3 regions of the Amycolatopsis sp. NPDC004625 genome follow, and region 2 is predicted to be linked to each of the others. Evidence: riboswitches for the same ligand, from Rfam matches in the RefSeq annotation. Region 2 holds a riboswitch; each other region holds the start of a gene.
The links. Region 2 has a riboswitch for S-adenosylmethionine ahead of ABZW17_RS33275 (aminotransferase class V-fold PLP-dependent enzyme). Riboswitches for the same ligand answer to the same signal wherever they lie in the genome.
Positions count from the first base shown of each region.

Region 1: linked by a shared signal. The riboswitch ahead of ABZW17_RS11805 (ATP-binding cassette domain-containing protein) and the one ahead of ABZW17_RS33275 (aminotransferase class V-fold PLP-dependent enzyme) in region 2 are both predicted to bind S-adenosylmethionine.
Region 3: linked by a shared signal. The riboswitch ahead of thrC (threonine synthase) and the one ahead of ABZW17_RS33275 (aminotransferase class V-fold PLP-dependent enzyme) in region 2 are both predicted to bind S-adenosylmethionine.

Region 1 is NZ_JBEXKX010000008.1:152,560-157,800, reverse strand. Features, by position in the region: gene ABZW17_RS11820 (TatD family hydrolase) at 1-465, shown strand, start outside; gene ABZW17_RS11815 (transglycosylase family protein) at 675-2,099, shown strand; gene rsmA (16S rRNA (adenine(1518)-N(6)/adenine(1519)-N(6))-dimethyltransferase RsmA) at 2,266-3,102, shown strand; SAM riboswitch class I at 3,228-3,318, shown strand; gene ABZW17_RS11805 (ATP-binding cassette domain-containing protein) at 3,528-4,541, shown strand; gene ABZW17_RS11800 (4-(cytidine 5'-diphospho)-2-C-methyl-D-erythritol kinase) at 4,612-5,241, shown strand, end outside.
Region 2 is NZ_JBEXKX010000037.1:9,215-14,455, reverse strand. Features, by position in the region: gene ABZW17_RS33295 (AsnC family protein) at 1-290, shown strand, start outside; gene ABZW17_RS33290 (RluA family pseudouridine synthase) at 287-1,216, opposite strand; gene lspA (signal peptidase II) at 1,213-1,836, opposite strand; gene ABZW17_RS33280 (hypothetical protein) at 1,860-2,468, opposite strand; gene ABZW17_RS33275 (aminotransferase class V-fold PLP-dependent enzyme) at 2,485-3,819, opposite strand; SAM riboswitch class IV at 3,859-3,973, opposite strand; gene ABZW17_RS33270 (potassium/proton antiporter) at 4,052-5,241, opposite strand, start outside.
Region 3 is NZ_JBEXKX010000002.1:121,522-126,762, forward strand. Features, by position in the region: gene ABZW17_RS02335 (ComEC/Rec2 family competence protein) at 1-1,156, shown strand, start outside; gene thrC (threonine synthase) at 1,351-2,616, opposite strand; SAM riboswitch class I at 2,630-2,763, opposite strand; gene holA (DNA polymerase III subunit delta) at 2,911-3,891, shown strand; gene rpsT (30S ribosomal protein S20) at 4,255-4,515, opposite strand; gene ABZW17_RS02355 (DMT family transporter) at 4,830-5,241, shown strand, end outside.

The DNA.
Region 1 (5,241 bases), on a different contig from region 2:
GCCCAGCAGGAGGCGTTCCGCTGGCACATCGACCTCGCGAAGCGGCTCGGCAAGCCGCTGATGATCCACGACCGCGAGGCCCACGACGACGTGTTGCGCATCCTGGCCGAAGAGGGTGCGCCGAATGCCGTAATTTTCCACTGCTTTTCCGGCGACGCGGAAATGGCCCGCAAGTGCGTCGACGCGGGCTTTGTCCTTTCCTTCGCGGGAACGGTGACGTTCAAGAACGCGAAGGGGCTCCACGAGGCGGCCCGGCTCTGCCCGCCCGGGCAGTACCTCGTCGAGACCGACGCGCCGTTTCTGACCCCCCACCCGTTCCGTGGGCGGCCGAACGAGCCGTACGGCGCTGCCTACACCGTCCGTCACCTCGCGACGCTCAGGGGCGAAGCTGTCCACGAAGTCGCCGAATCGGTCCGGACCACCGCCGAGCGGGTGTACCGACTCCCCAGCGTCACCTGGGGTTGAACGCATTGCGACAACAGGGTTCCCGGCTCGGCCACCTGATGGAGTGACGGGGATCACGACACTCCGGGGGGTGTTTGCGCAACCCGCCGCGACCCGTTACTGTCCCGTGATCGTGCCGGTCGGACCTGCGCTCAGCAGTTGCCGAACGTCACGCCCAGTCGTAGAGACGGCGCCCCCGACCGTCGTCTCGTGAAAGGGAACGATCCCCGGTGACAGGTAGCAGACAGGCTGGAGCGCGCTCCGCCGTCCTCGAACGCAGTCATTTCGAGGACACGGCATACGGCCAGCTCGACTTCTCCGACGACCCGAACATCACGCAGCAGGACATCCTGGCCGCGCTCGGCCCGGACGCCGACGCGATGATGGCCGAGATCGACGTCGACGTCGACGAGCTGATCCGGCTCATCAACGCCGAGACGACGTACCTGCCGCCGATCGTCATCCCGGACGGCCTCGAGGAGGACCGCACCGCTTCCCCCGAAGCGCGTCGTGCGGCTCTGGACGAGGGCCTCCGCCAGACCACGAAGGTCTGGAAGCGCCGGTTCCTCAAGGGCGCCGTCCTCAGCGTCATGATCAGCGTCGCCGGCGGCGGCGCGGCCGCGCTGGCGATGAACAAGAGCATCACCGTCGACGTCGACGGCCACCAGCAGACCGTGCACTCCTTCGGCGGCACTGTCGGCGAGGTGCTCGAAGACGCGGGCCTGTCCGTCGGCGAGCACGACTCGCTGTCCCCCTCCCCGCAGGCGGAGGTCGGCGACGGCGGTGTCATCAAGCTCGAGCGCGGCCGCCAGCTGAAGATGATCGTCGACGGCACCGAGCGCACCTCCTGGGTCCGCGCGACGCACCTCGGCGACGCCCTGAGCCAGCTCGGCATGGCCGAGACGGACAAGGCCGGCACGTGGATGTCGATGCCGAAGGACGGCGAGCTGCCCCTGCAGGGCGCCACCGTCGAGATCAAGACCCTGAAGAACATCACCCTGTACGACGGCGCCAACGCGCCGAAGCAGGTGAAGACGACCGCGGTCACGACGAAGGAGTTCCTGGGCGAGTACAAGCTCACCCTGGGCCCGGAGGACGCCGCCGAGGGTGGTCTGGACGTCAAGCTGACCGACGGCGCCGAGGTGCACATCAGCCGCACCGGCGTCTCGACGGTCACCCAGAAGGAGAGCATCGACCCGCCCGAGCAGCGCGTCGACGACCCGGACCTGGACAAGGGCAAGACCAGCGTCGAAGACCCGGGCACGCCCGGCGAGAAGATGGTGACCTACAAGGTCACGCAGAAGAACGGCAAAGAGGTCGGGCGGGAGACCGTCTCCGAGCAGGTCATCACCCAGCCGAAGCCGAAGATCATCCACGTCGGGACGAAGAAGGCCCCGACGCCGGACATCGGCGACGGCTCGGCGTGGGACCGCATCGCGCAGTGCGAGTCGGGCGGCAACTGGGCCACCAACACCGGCAACGGCTACTACGGCGGCCTCCAGTTCGACAAGCAGACCTGGAACGCCTACGGCGGCTCCCAGTACGCGGCCCTGCCGAACCAGGCCTCCCGCGAGCAGCAGATCGCGGTGGCGGAGAAGGTCCGCGACGCCCGCGGCGGCTACGGCGCCTGGCCCGTCTGCGGCAAGAAGGCCTGACACCCTTTCCGAACGGCCCCCGTCCCACTCAGGGACGGGGGCCGTCTCGCGTTGGGTGGTCTGCCGCGGCGGTCGTGAGTGGTAAGGCGGGTTCTAACCCGCCTTATCACTCACGACTACTTGCACCGAGCGGACCGGGGCGGAGCACGATGGGTAGGCTCGTCCGGTGGTTGAACTGCTGGGACCTGCCGAGATCCGGGGGCTGGCGGCCGAACTCGACGTTCGGCCGACCAAGAAGCTCGGGCAGAACTTCGTGCACGATCCCAACACCGTCCGCCGGATCGTCGAGCTGGCGGGCGTCTCCGCCGGTGACGTCGTCCTCGAGGTCGGACCCGGGCTCGGTTCGCTGACGCTCGGGCTGCTCGCCACCGGCGCGCGCGTCGTCGCCGTCGAGATCGACCCCAAGCTCGCCGAGCGGCTCCCGAAGACCGTCGCCGAGCGGGGTCCGGAAGCCGCGGAACGGCTGACCGTCGTCGGGGCCGATGCCCTGCGCGTCACCCGCGGAGAACTGGGCGAGCCGACCGCGCTCGTCGCCAACCTGCCCTACAACGTCGCCGTGCCGGTCGTGCTGCATCTGCTCGCCGAGGTGCCGTCGCTGAAGAGCGGGCTTGTCATGGTCCAGACCGAGGTCGCCGACCGGATGGCCGCCGGCCCCGGCAGCCGGATCTACGGCGTGCCGAGCGTCAAGCTCGCCTGGTACGGCCCCGCACGCAAGGTCGCCGCCGTGCCACGCTCGGTGTTCTGGCCCGTGCCGAACGTCGATTCCGCGCTCGTCGCGTTCGAACGCGGCGAAACGACGGCGTCCGCGGACCGGGACCTCCTCTTCGGCCTGGTGGACGCGGCCTTCTCACAGCGCAGGAAGACCCTCCGCGCCGCGCTCGCGGGCTGGGCGGGCTCGGCCGAGCGGGCCGGCGAGCTGCTGACGGCCGCCGGGATCGACCCGAAAACCCGGGGCGAGCAGCTGGACGTGCACGCCTTCGCCCGGATCGCCGCCGCGCGTTGAGCATCCACAGTGGAGGCGTGAAAATACGCCCCCGTCGCCCGTGATCCCGTCATCCGGACACCGCCACTCGTGTGATCTGGGCCAACAGGCTTGCGTTCGCTCCTCGGGATCGGTTTTACTCAGTACGTCCATCCCGAGCGACTGAGAGACCTGGCTCGCCGAAGTCGCAGCAACCACCCTCCACAGGGCAGGTGCTACCGCCAGGACCGATGGAGGCCGTTTTCGATGAAGAGGGTAGCTCGCCCCCTGCTCCTGACCAGGCGTCGCGTAGTCGACGAAGGCCGCCGCTCCGTGACCGCATGTCGACGCTCCCGCTGAGCTTGTCCTAGCCGGTCCACCTCTTCTTCACGCACCGTCCCAATCGGACGGACTTCGCTTGCGGCCGGGCGCCCCCGCGCGGGTGCGCCCCGTTTTCTGGAGCCTTCGTGATCACCGTCGAAAACCTGTCCAAATCCTTTGCCACCAACGGAAATTCGGTCCTCGCCCTGCGGGACGTGAGCGTCGACGTCCAGGCCGGCTCACTGTTCGGCGTGGTCGGCCCGGCCGGGTCCGGCAAGTCCGTCCTCGCCCGGTGCATCGCGCTGCAGGAGCGCCCCGACCGCGGTGTCGTGCGGCTCGACGGCCTCAACACCGGCACCCTCGACGGCCGCCGCCTCCGCGAAATCCGCCGTCAGCTCGGCGTGGTGTCCACGAAACCGGAGCTGATCGCCGAGCGCACCATCGCCGGCAACATCGCCTCCCCGCTCGAGCAGCTCGGCGTCGACGGCCCGCAGCGCCGCAGCCGGGTCGGCTCGCTGCTCGACCTCGTCGGCCTGACCCCGCGTGCCGCGCAGCGCCCCGGTGAACTGACCGTCGGCCAGCTCCGCCGCGTCGCGGTCGCGAAGGCTCTGGCGGCGGCGCCCGCCGTGCTGCTCGCCGACGACCCGACCGCCGGTGTCGACCCGGAGGAGGCCGGCGCGGTGCTCACCGTCCTCGACCGGGCCCGGTCCGAGCTCGGGGTCACGGTCGTCGTCACGACGCCGGACGCGGGCGTGGTCCGCCGGGTCTGCGACGACGTCGCGGTGCTGGAGGACGGCACCGTCGTCGAGCGCGGCTCGGTGCTCGACCTGATCTCCGACCCCGCCAGCCGCACCGCGCAGGCGCTCCTGCCGGCCATCGAGACCACCCGCTCGCAGACGGCGCGCTACGACCGCTCGGCGGACGTCGTGCTGGTCGGCTTCGCCTCGGTGGGCGCGCTGCTGCCCGAGGCCGCGGGCCGGTTCGACGTCGAGTTCGCCACCATCGGCGGCGGCCTGACCCGCATCGGCGACACCCCGGTCGGCCGCTTCCGCCTGGGTGTCCGCGGCGAGCGGGCCGACGCGGCCCTGGCCTGGGTCGCCGAGCGCGGCGGCCACGTGACGCACACCGCGCGTGGCCCGCAGGGTGTCGCCGCCGCCTGACCCCCGGCTGGTCACCGCCCCGATGCGCAGGTCGCATCGGGGCGTTTCCGCGGGCACGTAGGCTGGTCGGGTGCTCGCCGTAGTTCCGCCCCCAGTCACCGTCCGGGTCCCGGCCAAGGTCAACCTGCACCTTTCGGTCGACGACCTGCGCGAAGACGGTTACCACGAGCTGGTCACCGTGTTCCAGGCGCTGTCGCTGACCGACGAGGTGACCGTCGCGGTCACCGAAGAGCCCGGCATCGAGGTCTACGGCGAGGGGGAGGGCGCGGTCCCGACCGGCCCGGAGAACCTGGCCTGGCGGGCCGTCGAGGCGCTGGCCGCGCACGTCGGCCGCACCGGCGACCCGAAGGTGCGGGTGGTGCTGCGCAAGGGCATCCCGGTGGCCGGCGGCATGGCGGGCGGCAGCGCCGACGCGGCGGCGACGCTGGTCGGGCTCGCTTCGCTCTGGAACCTCGACGTCACGCGCGACGAGCTGGCCGAGATCGCTGCCGGCCTGGGCAGCGACGTCCCGTTCGCGCTCTACGGCGGCACCGCGCTGGGCACCGGCCGCGGCGAGCAGCTGGTCCCGGTGCTGTCGCGGCACACGTTCCACTGGGTGCTGGCGTTCGACGCCGAAGGGCTGTCGACGCCGAAGGTCTTCGGCGAGCTGGACCGCTTGCGCGCGGCGGGCAACCCGCCCCGGATCGGTTCGCACACGCCG
Region 2 (5,241 bases):
GCGAGCGCGCGGTGGTCGTGCACACCGAGATCACCAACCGCGGATCGATCCCGTTCGCGTCCCTGCCGGACAACTACCTCGAGCTGCTCGCCGCCGACGGCCAGGCGATCGCCAAGGCACCCGTGTCGCTGACCTCCCGGCCACCGCACAAGATCGGCGTCAACGCGGGCGAGACGCTGGGCGGCCACACGGTGTACGTGTTGCCGGACGCCACGCGCGTGGTTTCGGTCCGCTGGAGCCCGCGGCCGGAGCCGGACGAGCGCACGCTGACCTGGTCGATCGAGGACTAGTAGCTTTCGTCGCGGAGGATTTCGAGGGCCTTCGCCAGGTCGTCCGGGTACTCGGACTCGAACTCGACCCACCGGCCGTCCGCCGGGTGCGCGAAGGCCAGCGTCTTCGCGTGCAGCCACTGCCGGCTCAGCCCGAGGTGGCGGGCCAGCACCGGGTCGGCGCCGTAGGTCAGGTCGCCGACGCAGGGGTGCCGCAGCGCCGAAAAGTGCACGCGGATCTGGTGCGTCCGCCCGGTTTCGAGCTTGATGTGCGCCAGCGACGCCGCGCGGAACGCCTCGACGACCTCGTAGTGCGTCACGCTCGGGCGGCCGCCCTGGACCACCGCGAACTTGTAGTCGTGGCGTGGGTGCCGGTCGATCGGGGCGTCGATGGTGCCGCGCGTCGGGTCCGGGTGGCCCTGGACGATCGCGTGGTAGCCCTTGTCGACCGTGCGCTCCTTGAACGCGCGCTTCAGCACGGTGTACGCGTGCTCGCTCTTGGCCACCACCATCACGCCGGTGGTGCCCGCGTCGAGCCGGTGGACCACGCCCTGGCGCTCGGCCGCCCCCGAGGTCGCGATGCGCAGACCGGCCGCGGCGAGGCCGCCGACGACGGTCGGGCCGGTCCAGCCCGGGCTCGGGTGCACCGCGACGCCGACCGGCTTGGAAATCACCACGATGTCGTCGTCGTCGTGCAGGATCTGCATGCCTTCGACCGGCTGCGCGACGACCTCGACCGGGTTCGCCGGCTCGGGCAGGGTGATCTCCAGCAGACCGCCGCCGGAGAGGCGGTCGGACTTGCCCGCGGGACGGCCGTCGAGCAGCACGTCCCCGGACTCGGCGAGCTCGGCGACGACCGTGCGGGACAGCCCGAGCAGCTTGGCGAGGCCGGCGTCGACCCGCATCCCGTCGAGCCCGTCGGGTACCGGGAGCATCCGCGAGCTCACGCCTGCTCCTTGTTCTTCTTGTCCTTGGTCGACGTGCCGTCGTAGTCCTTGCCCAGCAGGGACAGCAGCACGATGAGCGCGCCGCCGACGCAGATCGCGGAGTCGGCGATGTTGAAGATCGCGAAGCCCTTGCCGTTGGGGGCGAAGGCCGAGATGAAGTCGACGACGTGGCCCTGCAGGCCGCCGGGCGCGCGGAAGATGCGGTCGGTCAGGTTGCCGGTGGCGCCGGCGAGCACCAGGCCGAGGCCGATCGCCCAGCCGATCGAGCGCAGCCGCCGCGACAGCCAGACGATCGCGACGACCACGGCGAGGGCGACCAGGGCGAGCACCCACGTCATGCCGGTTGCCATCGAGAACGCGGCACCGGGGTTGCGGATCACCTGCAGGTAGATCAGCCCGCCGAGGACCTTGACCGGCTCCTTGCCCTCCAGGTTCGCGACGACCAGGTTCTTCGTCACCAGGTCGATCGCCCAGAACACGACGGCGACCGCGAACACCCAGCCGACCCGCCGCTTCGGCAGCGGCTTCGCCGGGGCTTCCGGCGCCTCCTGGACGGTCTCGGGCGCCACCTCGGCGGCGGCTTCGGTGTCGGGTTCGGAGTGGCTGGGCTCGGTGCTCACCGGTCCATTGTCCACGGCGCTGGTCAGGCCGTGTCGGCGGCGGTGTCGTGGCGGCCGCGCAGCAACGCCGTGAAGGCGGCGGCGAGCAGGATCAACGCCGAACCGAGGACGCCCACCAGGTCCGCCGAGAGCACCACGGCGACCAGCGCGTACGCGGCCGCCGTCACCAGGACGAGCCGGCTGCGCTCGTACGCGGCGAGCAGCAGCAGGCCCAGCGTGGCCAGCAGCGGGCCGCGCAGCCCGTCGCCCAGCCGGAACTGCCAGGATCCGACCAGGTCGAGCAGCGGAACGGCGAGCAGCGCGCCGATCGTGCCCAGGACGAACCACCCGAGCCGGACGGGCCGCCGGGCGAGCGCGTACCAGACGGCCGTGCCGACGACCGCCACGCCGAGCGCGACCAGCCACAGGGGCCCGGCCGGCCAGCCGCTGCCCGCCGTGTGGAAATCGGCCAGGGGCAGCGAGTACGCGCGGCTGTACTCCGTCGCACCGGCCGGGACCGCCGGGGCGAGCAGGAGGTTCGCGGATACGCTTTCGCCCGGGCTGCGGCGTGACAGCAACTGCACGGCCGCCAAGCCGATCTGGGCGAATCCCAGCAGTGCCGGCGGAAACCAGGTGCGCGGCCCTCTCCCCATCGGCCCAGGCTAACGCTCAGCAGAACGGCGGCAGCTCCCGCGGGTCGCCCACCGGCGCCCAGCGGCCGTCCACCTTCGCGTACTCCCAGCGGGCTCCGCGCGCGACGATCTGCCGCAGCGCCAGCACCACGCGGTCGACGTGCTCCTCGGTGCTGCCGAGGCCGAGGCTCACCCGGACCGCCTGCTGCCCGTCTCCGCCGGTGACGCCGATCAGGCGCTTCGCCGCGATGTGGGCGCAGAACGCGCCGTCGCGGACGCCGATGCCGTATTCGGCGGACAGCACCGCCGCGAGCCAGCCCGGGTCGAAGCCGTCGACGACGAAGCTCACCGTGCCGACGCGGTCGACCGGCGCGTCGAACAGCCGCAGTTCGGCGCAGCCCGGGATGCCCTCCAGGCCCTTGCGCAACCGCGCGAGCAGCGCCTGCTCGTGCGCCACGACCGCGTCCCAGCTCGCGCTCAGGGTTTCGCACGCGACGCCGAGGGCGTACACGCCGACGGTGTTGGGCGAGCCGGCTTCGTGGCGCTCCGGGCCGGTGTTCCAGACGACGGCGTTCTCGGTGACGAGCTTGGTCGCGCCGCCGCCGGCGAGGTACGGCCGGGCCGCGCGCAGCCAGTCGGCGCGGCCGATCAGCGCGCCGGCGCCGAAGGGCGCGTACAGCTTGTGGCCGGACACGGCGACGTAGTCGACGTCCAGTTCCCTGATCGAGAGCCGGCGGTGCGGGGCCAGCTGGGCGGCGTCGAGCGCGACGCGGGCGCCGTGTTTCCGGGCCACCGCGGCGATTTCGGCCACCGGGAGCAGCTCACCGGTCACATTGGACGCTCCGGTGACGACGACCAGCCGCGGGCCCTGCGGGGCGTCCGCGAGCGCTTCGTCGACGGCGGAGACCGCGGCGAGGCGGGTGCGCGGGGTCGGCAGCCGGCGCACGTTCGGCCCCGGCCACGGCAGCAGCGCGGCGTGGTGCTCGGTGTCGAACACGATCACCGTGGTGTGCCGCGGCAGGCTGCGGGCGAGCAGGTTGAAGGCGTCGGTCGTGTTGCGGGTGAACACGACGGTGTCGGTCCGCCGCGCGCCGACGAAGCGGCGCAGGACGTCGCGAGTGCGCTCGTAGAGTTTCGTGGAGACCTGCGAAGCGAAGCCGGCACCGCGGTGGACGCTGGCGTACCAGGGCAGGAACTCGTCGACCTTCGCACGGACGGCGTCGAGGCAGGGGGCGCTCGCCGCGTGGTCGAGGTTGGCGTAGCCGATGTCCCCGCCGGTCACCAGCGGGACGCGCAGAGCCGCGCCGGCCACGGCCGGAACGTCCGGCACGGCAACGGTTTCGGGCTGGGTGCGGTCGAGGGCGAGAGTCATCGGGTGCCTCCTCGGCGATCCGGGGGACCCCCGGCGAGGGGCCCGCGCTTGCCCGTCGCACGGCGCGACCGGCCCGGTCTTCACCCGGGGCACCCCACCGCGGTAGGAGGGTTGCCGGCCAGCAAGCCGGGGCTTCGCGCTGGCACTCATGACCTGGTTCGAAAGGTAACCGAGAGCGCGTCCGGGCGCCAACCCCCGTCGCACATTCTGAGACGCCGCTCACAGAGCGTGCTCAGCGCCCGGACTCGCCCTTCCAGCGGGCCAGGCGCCCGGCCCGGTCGACCGCGCGGAGCCGGCGTTCGACGGCGTCGCGGACCGCGCTCGTCGTCACGACCAGCAACTGGTCGTTCTCCTGCAGCCGGCTGGTCTTCTGCGGCGTGAAGCCCGCGCCGGACCGCACGACCAGGCTGATCGTGGCCCCGATGGGCAGCCGCAGCTCGGACAGGTACACGCCGTGCAGCTTCGACCCCGGCTGGATCCGGACCTGCAGCAGTTCGGCGCCCAGCTCGTCCAGCGGCGCGGAGTCGACCTCGATCTCGTGTGCCTCGGACTTCTTGGCCAGCCCGAGCCGGCGGGCGAGCGGCCCGAGCGTGGCCCCCTGCACCAGCGTCAGCACGATGACCAGCACGAACACCGCGTCGACCAGCCGCTGGGCGCCGGGCAGGTCGTGCGACAGCGGGATCATGGCGAGCACGATCGGCACGGCACCGCGCAGCCCGGCCCACGACAGGAACGCCTGTTCCCGCCAGGGCAGCCGGAACGGCAGCATGGACAGCACGACCGAGATCGGCCGCGCCAGCAGCAGCACGACGGCCCCCGCGACCAGGCCCGGCACGATCGCGTCGAGCAGCCGGCCCGGCGAGGCGAACAGGCCGAGCAGCACGAACAGCCCGATCTGGGCCAGCCAGCCGAGCCCCTCGGCGAACGACAGCGTGTCGGACCGGTGCGGCAGCCGCGAATTGCCGAGCACGAGCGCGGCGACGTAGGTGGCGAGCAGCCCGGACGCGTGCAGCAGCTGCCCGGACGAGTAGGCGACGACGCACACCGCGACCGTCGCCAGCGGGTACAGGCCGGTCGCCGGCAGCGCGGCCCGGCGCAGCGCGAACCCGCCGAGCCAGCCGAAGGCGAGGCCGATGACCAGGCCCGCCGTCAGCTCGTAGACCACCAGCAGCGGCAGCGTCCAGTCCACAGTGGTGCCTTCGGCCAGCACCACGACGGCGATGTAGGCCGGCGCGTCGTTGATCCCCGACTCGAGTTCGAGCGCGCCGGTGAGCCGTTTTCCGATGCCGGCCGTGCGCAGGACGGAGAACACCGCCGCCGCGTCGGTGGACGCGAGCACCGCGCCCCACAGCAGCGCGAGCCGCCAGTCGAGCCCCAGCAGCCAGTGCAGGGCCGCGCCGGTGACCGCGACGCTCACCACGA
Region 3 (5,241 bases), on a different contig from region 2:
GGTTTCGGTGCTGACCAACATCCTCGCCGCCCCCGTGGTGGCGCCGGCGACGGTGCTGGGCGTGCTCGCGACGCTGACCGGTCCGTGGTGGCCGGGCGCCGGGAAGGTCCTGGTGCACCTGGCCGATCCCGAAGCCCGCTGGCTGATCACGGTGGCCCGGCACGGCGCACGGGCCCCGGGCGCGGTCATCACCTGGCCCGGCGGCTGGGTGGGCGGGCTCCTCGCGGCCGCCGCCCTTGGCGCGCTGGTGCTCGCGGCGCGGCACCGGCGCGTGCGGGTGCTCCTGGCCGTGCTCGTCGTCGGGGCGCTGCTGGTGTTCGTGCCGGTGAAGGTGCTGGCGCCGGGCTGGCCACCGCGGAACTGGGCGGTGGTCGAGTGCGACGTCGGTCAGGGTGACGCCGTCGTGCTGGCGACCGCGTCGCCCGGCCGCGCGGTTGTCATCGACACCGGACCCGAGCCGGGCCCGGTCGACGAGTGCCTGCACCGGCTGGGCGTCGACCGGATCCCGCTGCTGGTGCTGAGCCACCTGCACGCCGACCACATCGGCGGGCTCCCCTCGGTCTTCGACGGCCGGGCGGTGGGCGCCATCGCCGTCGGGCCCGGGCGCGCGCCGGAGTGGGCGTGGCGGCAGGTCGCCGCGGAAGCGGCCCGGCAGGCGGTGCCGCTGGTGGAGCTGAGCCCGGGGGAGCGGCTGGAGTGGCCCGGGCTGTCCCTGAACGTGCTCGGCCCGCGGTACGTGCCGTCCCGCTCACCCGGGCAGCAGGACGGCACCACGATCAACAACAGTTCCGTGGTGCTGCGCGCGGAAACCCCGGCCGGCCGGGTCCTGCTGACCGGCGACGTCGAGCTGGCGGCACAGGCGGACCTGCTGGCGGACATCGGAGACTTGAGAGCGGAGGTCCTGAAAGTTCCCCACCACGGCTCGCGATACTCGCTGCCGGCGTTCCTCGCGGCGGTGGGGCCCCGGGTGGCGTTGGTGAGCGTCGGCGCGGGAAATACGTACGGCCACCCGAACAAGTCCACATTGGACACATTGACGGCGTTGGGAGCCCGGGTGACGAGAACGGACCTCGACGGCGACACGGCTGTGGTACCCGACCCGGCAGGCCCGGCACTAGCGCGGCGCGGCGAGCCCCGCGGACCGCCGCGCCGCTGACCCGCGGCGGGCAGGCCGTGCTGCTCGGCCGGGCCTGGTGGCGCGGCGAAACTGGCCGAGGGACCGCCGCCCGTGGGCTGATGAAGCTGCCCACAGGGCCGAGCGTGGTAGCCGTGCTCAGACCGCTGCCTCGTCGCCGAACCGCTTGCCGGGGGTGGGTGGGCAAGCTCTGCCCACCCACCCCGGGCGGTGGCTCAGTAGCCGAGGGCCTTGTTCACCGCGGCGGCCGACGGCGGCAGCGTCGCCTTCGGGCCGACGTGGTTCTCGATCGCGTCCAGGGTCTTGAGGCCGTCGCCGGTGATGAGGAGGACCGTCTCCGCGTCCGGGTCCAGCTTGCCCGTCTCGACCAGCTTCTTCGCCGTCGCGACCGTCACCCCGCCGGCCGTCTCGGTGAAGATGCCCTCGGTGCGGGCCAGCAGGCGGATGCCTTCGACCACCTCTTCGTCCGAGACGTCCTCGATCGCGCCGCCGGTGCGGTTGACGATGTCGAGCACGTACGGGCCGTCGGCCGGGTTGCCGATCGCCAGCGAGCGGGCGATCGTGTCCGGCTTGACCGGCTGGACCACGTCGTGGCCTTCGCGGAAGGCCGCCGACACCGGGGAGCAGCCGGTCGCCTGGGCGCCGAACACCTTGTACGGGCTGGCTTCCACCAGGCCGAGCTGGCCCAGCTCGCGGAAACCCTTGTCCACCTTGGTCAGCTGCGAACCGGAGGCGATCGGGACGACGATCTGCGGCGGGATGCGCCAGCCGAGCTGCTCGGCGACCTCGAAGGCCAGCGTCTTCGAGCCCTCCGAGTAGTACGGCCGGACGTTCACGTTCACGAACGCCCACTTCGGGTGCTCACCGGCGAGCTCGGTGGCGAGGCGGTTGACGTCGTCGTAGTTGCCGTCGATGGCGAGGAGGTCGCCGTCGTAGACCGCGGTGGTGAGGATCTTGGCGCGCTCGAGGGTCTTGGGGATCAGCACGACCGACCGCCAGCCGGCGCGGGCCGCGGCGGCGGCCGTCGCGTTGGCCAGGTTGCCGGTCGACGGACACGCGAGCACCTCGAACCCGAACTCGCGGGCCGCGGCCAGCGCGACCGCGACCACGCGGTCCTTGAACGAGTGCGTCGGGTTTCCGGTGTCGTCCTTGACCCACACGCGCTTGAGGCCGAGTTCCTTGGCGAGGCGGTCGGCGCGGACCAGCCGCGTCGCGCCCGGCTCGGTGTTCGGGATCTCTTCGACGTTGGACGGAACCGGGAGGAGCTTCTTGTAGCGCCAGATGTTCTTCGGGCCCGCCTCGATGTCCTCGCGGCGCACACGGCCGAAGTCGTAGGCGACCTCGAGCGGCGAGAAGTCTTCGGCGGAAACGAACTCCGGGGCGAGCGGCTGCCGGTGGCCCTCTTCCTTCGACACCAGTTCGACGGCGGGACCGAGATCCGGGGTCTTGGTGGTGGAGGTCGTGCCGAGGGTGGCGGTCATCGCGAGGTTCCTTTCCTCATCTGCCCCGCCGAAGCGGGCCGGAATTGGCACCGTGGTCGTCAGCTACCCCGCGATCGCGGGATGACAGGCTGTACGCCGGTTGCCGGGGCTTCGTCGGGCCGTTCCCTCTGCCCCTCTGGATGAGCGGTATTCGGTTGTCGGTGCACGCACGCCGGATCTCCCCGGGGCGGCTGCCTCGGCTACACCGTACGACATCGCGCGCGGGCCGTGCCACGGTGGCCGGTCGACATCACCGGAGCGGGGGCACGACAGCGCAAGTGAGAAGATTCCGGGGTGACCGCGCAAGCCACCGCCCCGGCCCCGCTGCACCTGGTGCTGGGCGAGGAAGAACTGCTGATCGAGCGGGCCGTCCGCGAAACGCTCGCGGCCGCCCGCGCGATGGACGCGACGGCGGAGCTGACCCGGGCCCGGGTGTCCGATCTCACAGCCCCCGAGCTGGCCGAACTGGTCAGTCCGTCGCTGTTCAGCGAGGGCCGGGTGATCGTCCTCGAGTCGGCCCAGGACATCTCGCAGGAGCTGGCCGACGCCGTGGCGAGCTACCTGAAGGACCCGGCGGACGGGGTCGTGCTCGTCGTCGTGCACACCGGCGGTGGCCGCAGCAAGGCGGGCAAGACGCTCCCGGCGGCGCTGAAGAAGGCCGGAGCCGAGGTCACGGAGTGCCCGAAGCTGACCAAGCCGGCCGAGCGGGAGCAGTTCGTGCGCCACGAGGTGCGCCGGGTGGGCGGCAAAATCGACCCGGCCGGGGTCGCCGCGCTGATCGACGCCGTCGGCTCCGACCTGCGGGAACTCTCCTCCGCGGCGACGCAGCTGGTCGCGGACACGGACGGCGCCGTCGACGCCGAGGCGGTCCGCCGCTACCACCGCGGCCGCGCCGACGTGACCGGGTTCGCGGTCGCGGAGAAGGCGGTGAGTGGTGACCGAGCGGCGGCGCTGGAGTCACTGCGCTGGGCGATGCAGCTGGGGGTCCCGCACGTCCTGGTCGCCGACGCGCTGGCCGACGCGGTCCGCACGATCGCCCGGGTCTCCGGCGCCGGCCGGGGCAACCCGAACCAGCTGGCGGGCGAGCTGGGCATGCCGCCGTGGAAGATCCGCAAGGCCCAGGGCCAGTCCCGCGGCTGGAACCCCGACGGCCTGGCGGTGGCTATGCGCGTGGTGGCGAGGCTGAACGCCGAGGTCAAAGGTGTGGCGGCGGACCCGGGCTACGCGCTGGAGCGAGCGGTCCTCGAGGTCGCCGCAGCCAAGGGCGATCGCTGACCGCAGCGCCGAGCTACGCATTGAAGGGCACGTGCTGTAGGCGGGCCAGGCGCTGGAGGGCCTGCGGGCGACCGCTGGGCCGCGCGCTGGAGGGCGCGGTTCTCGATGCGGCCGCCGAGCGTGCGGGCGGACTCGAGCTACGCGCCGGAGGCGACCCGCTGACCGCTGCGGGACGGACCCGAGCTGCGGGAAACGCGGTCCTCAAGGCGACTGCCGCAGAGCAACGCCGGAAACCCGCCCGGCCCTTACCGGGCGGCTGGCTCGCGGCGAAAGGCCCGGCCACCCCACGCGCCCCCGACCCCCTACCCCGCGCATGAAGAAGGCCCCGGCCGAAGCCGGGGCCTTCCCAGAAATCAAACCAGCTCAGAGCGCGTTGACGCGCTTCGCCAGCGCCGACTTCTTGTTCGCGGCCTGGTTGGCGTGGATGACGCCCTTCGAGACCGCCTTGTCCAGCTTCTGGGCGGCGTCGCGCTGCAGCTCGGTGGCCTTGGCCTTGTCGCCGGCCTCCGCCGCTTCGCGGACCTTGCGGATCGCGGTCTTCACCGAGGACCGGATCGCCTGGTTGCGCTGACGCGCCTTCTCGTTCGTCGTGATGCGCTTGATCTGCGACTTGATGTTGGCCATAGGGCAACTCCTGTTTCACTCGGTGAGATCGCCGCCGCGCTGAAGTGGCCCCGGTAAAACCGGGTTTCCTCCATTACGGAATGCCGCACGGGCAGCGAGCGTCCACTCTAACAGCCGGGCCGGCGGCGGGAGTACGGTGGGCGGCGGTAGTGCCTAGGGTTCCGTCGCCGGCCTGCGCCTGCAGTCCACAACCAGGGCCGGCGGGGCTGGTCCGAGCGGCACCGTCGGCGGGCCCGGACGGCCCGTCGTTCATCTGACGGGGCAAAAGCCTGGAGGACCCGGTTTTCGCACGCGCGAAAACCCGAAGGGGTCCCGTGAACGCCACCGCCTTGTCCCTCGTGCTCGTCGCCGCCGTCGTGCACGCCGTCTGGAACCTCGCCGCCAAGCGGGTCACCTCCGGGGGCACCCAGTTCGTCTGGCTCTACTACACCGCCTCCGCCGTCCTGCTGTTGCCCGTCACCGTCGTGCTGCTCGTCGTGGAAACCGACCGTCCACAGTGGAGCTGGCTGGTCGCCGCCGTCGTGACCTCGGTCCTGCACATCGGCTACGGCATCGTGCTGCAGCGCGGGTACCGGGTCGGCGACCTCTCCGTCGTCTACCCCGTCGCGCGCGGCACCGGACCCTTGCTTTCGGTGCTGGCCGCCGTCCTGGTGCTCGGCGAACGCCCCGGTCCGCTCGGCCTGGCCGGCGCGTTCCTGGTCGTCGCCGGGGTGCTGGTGATCAGCA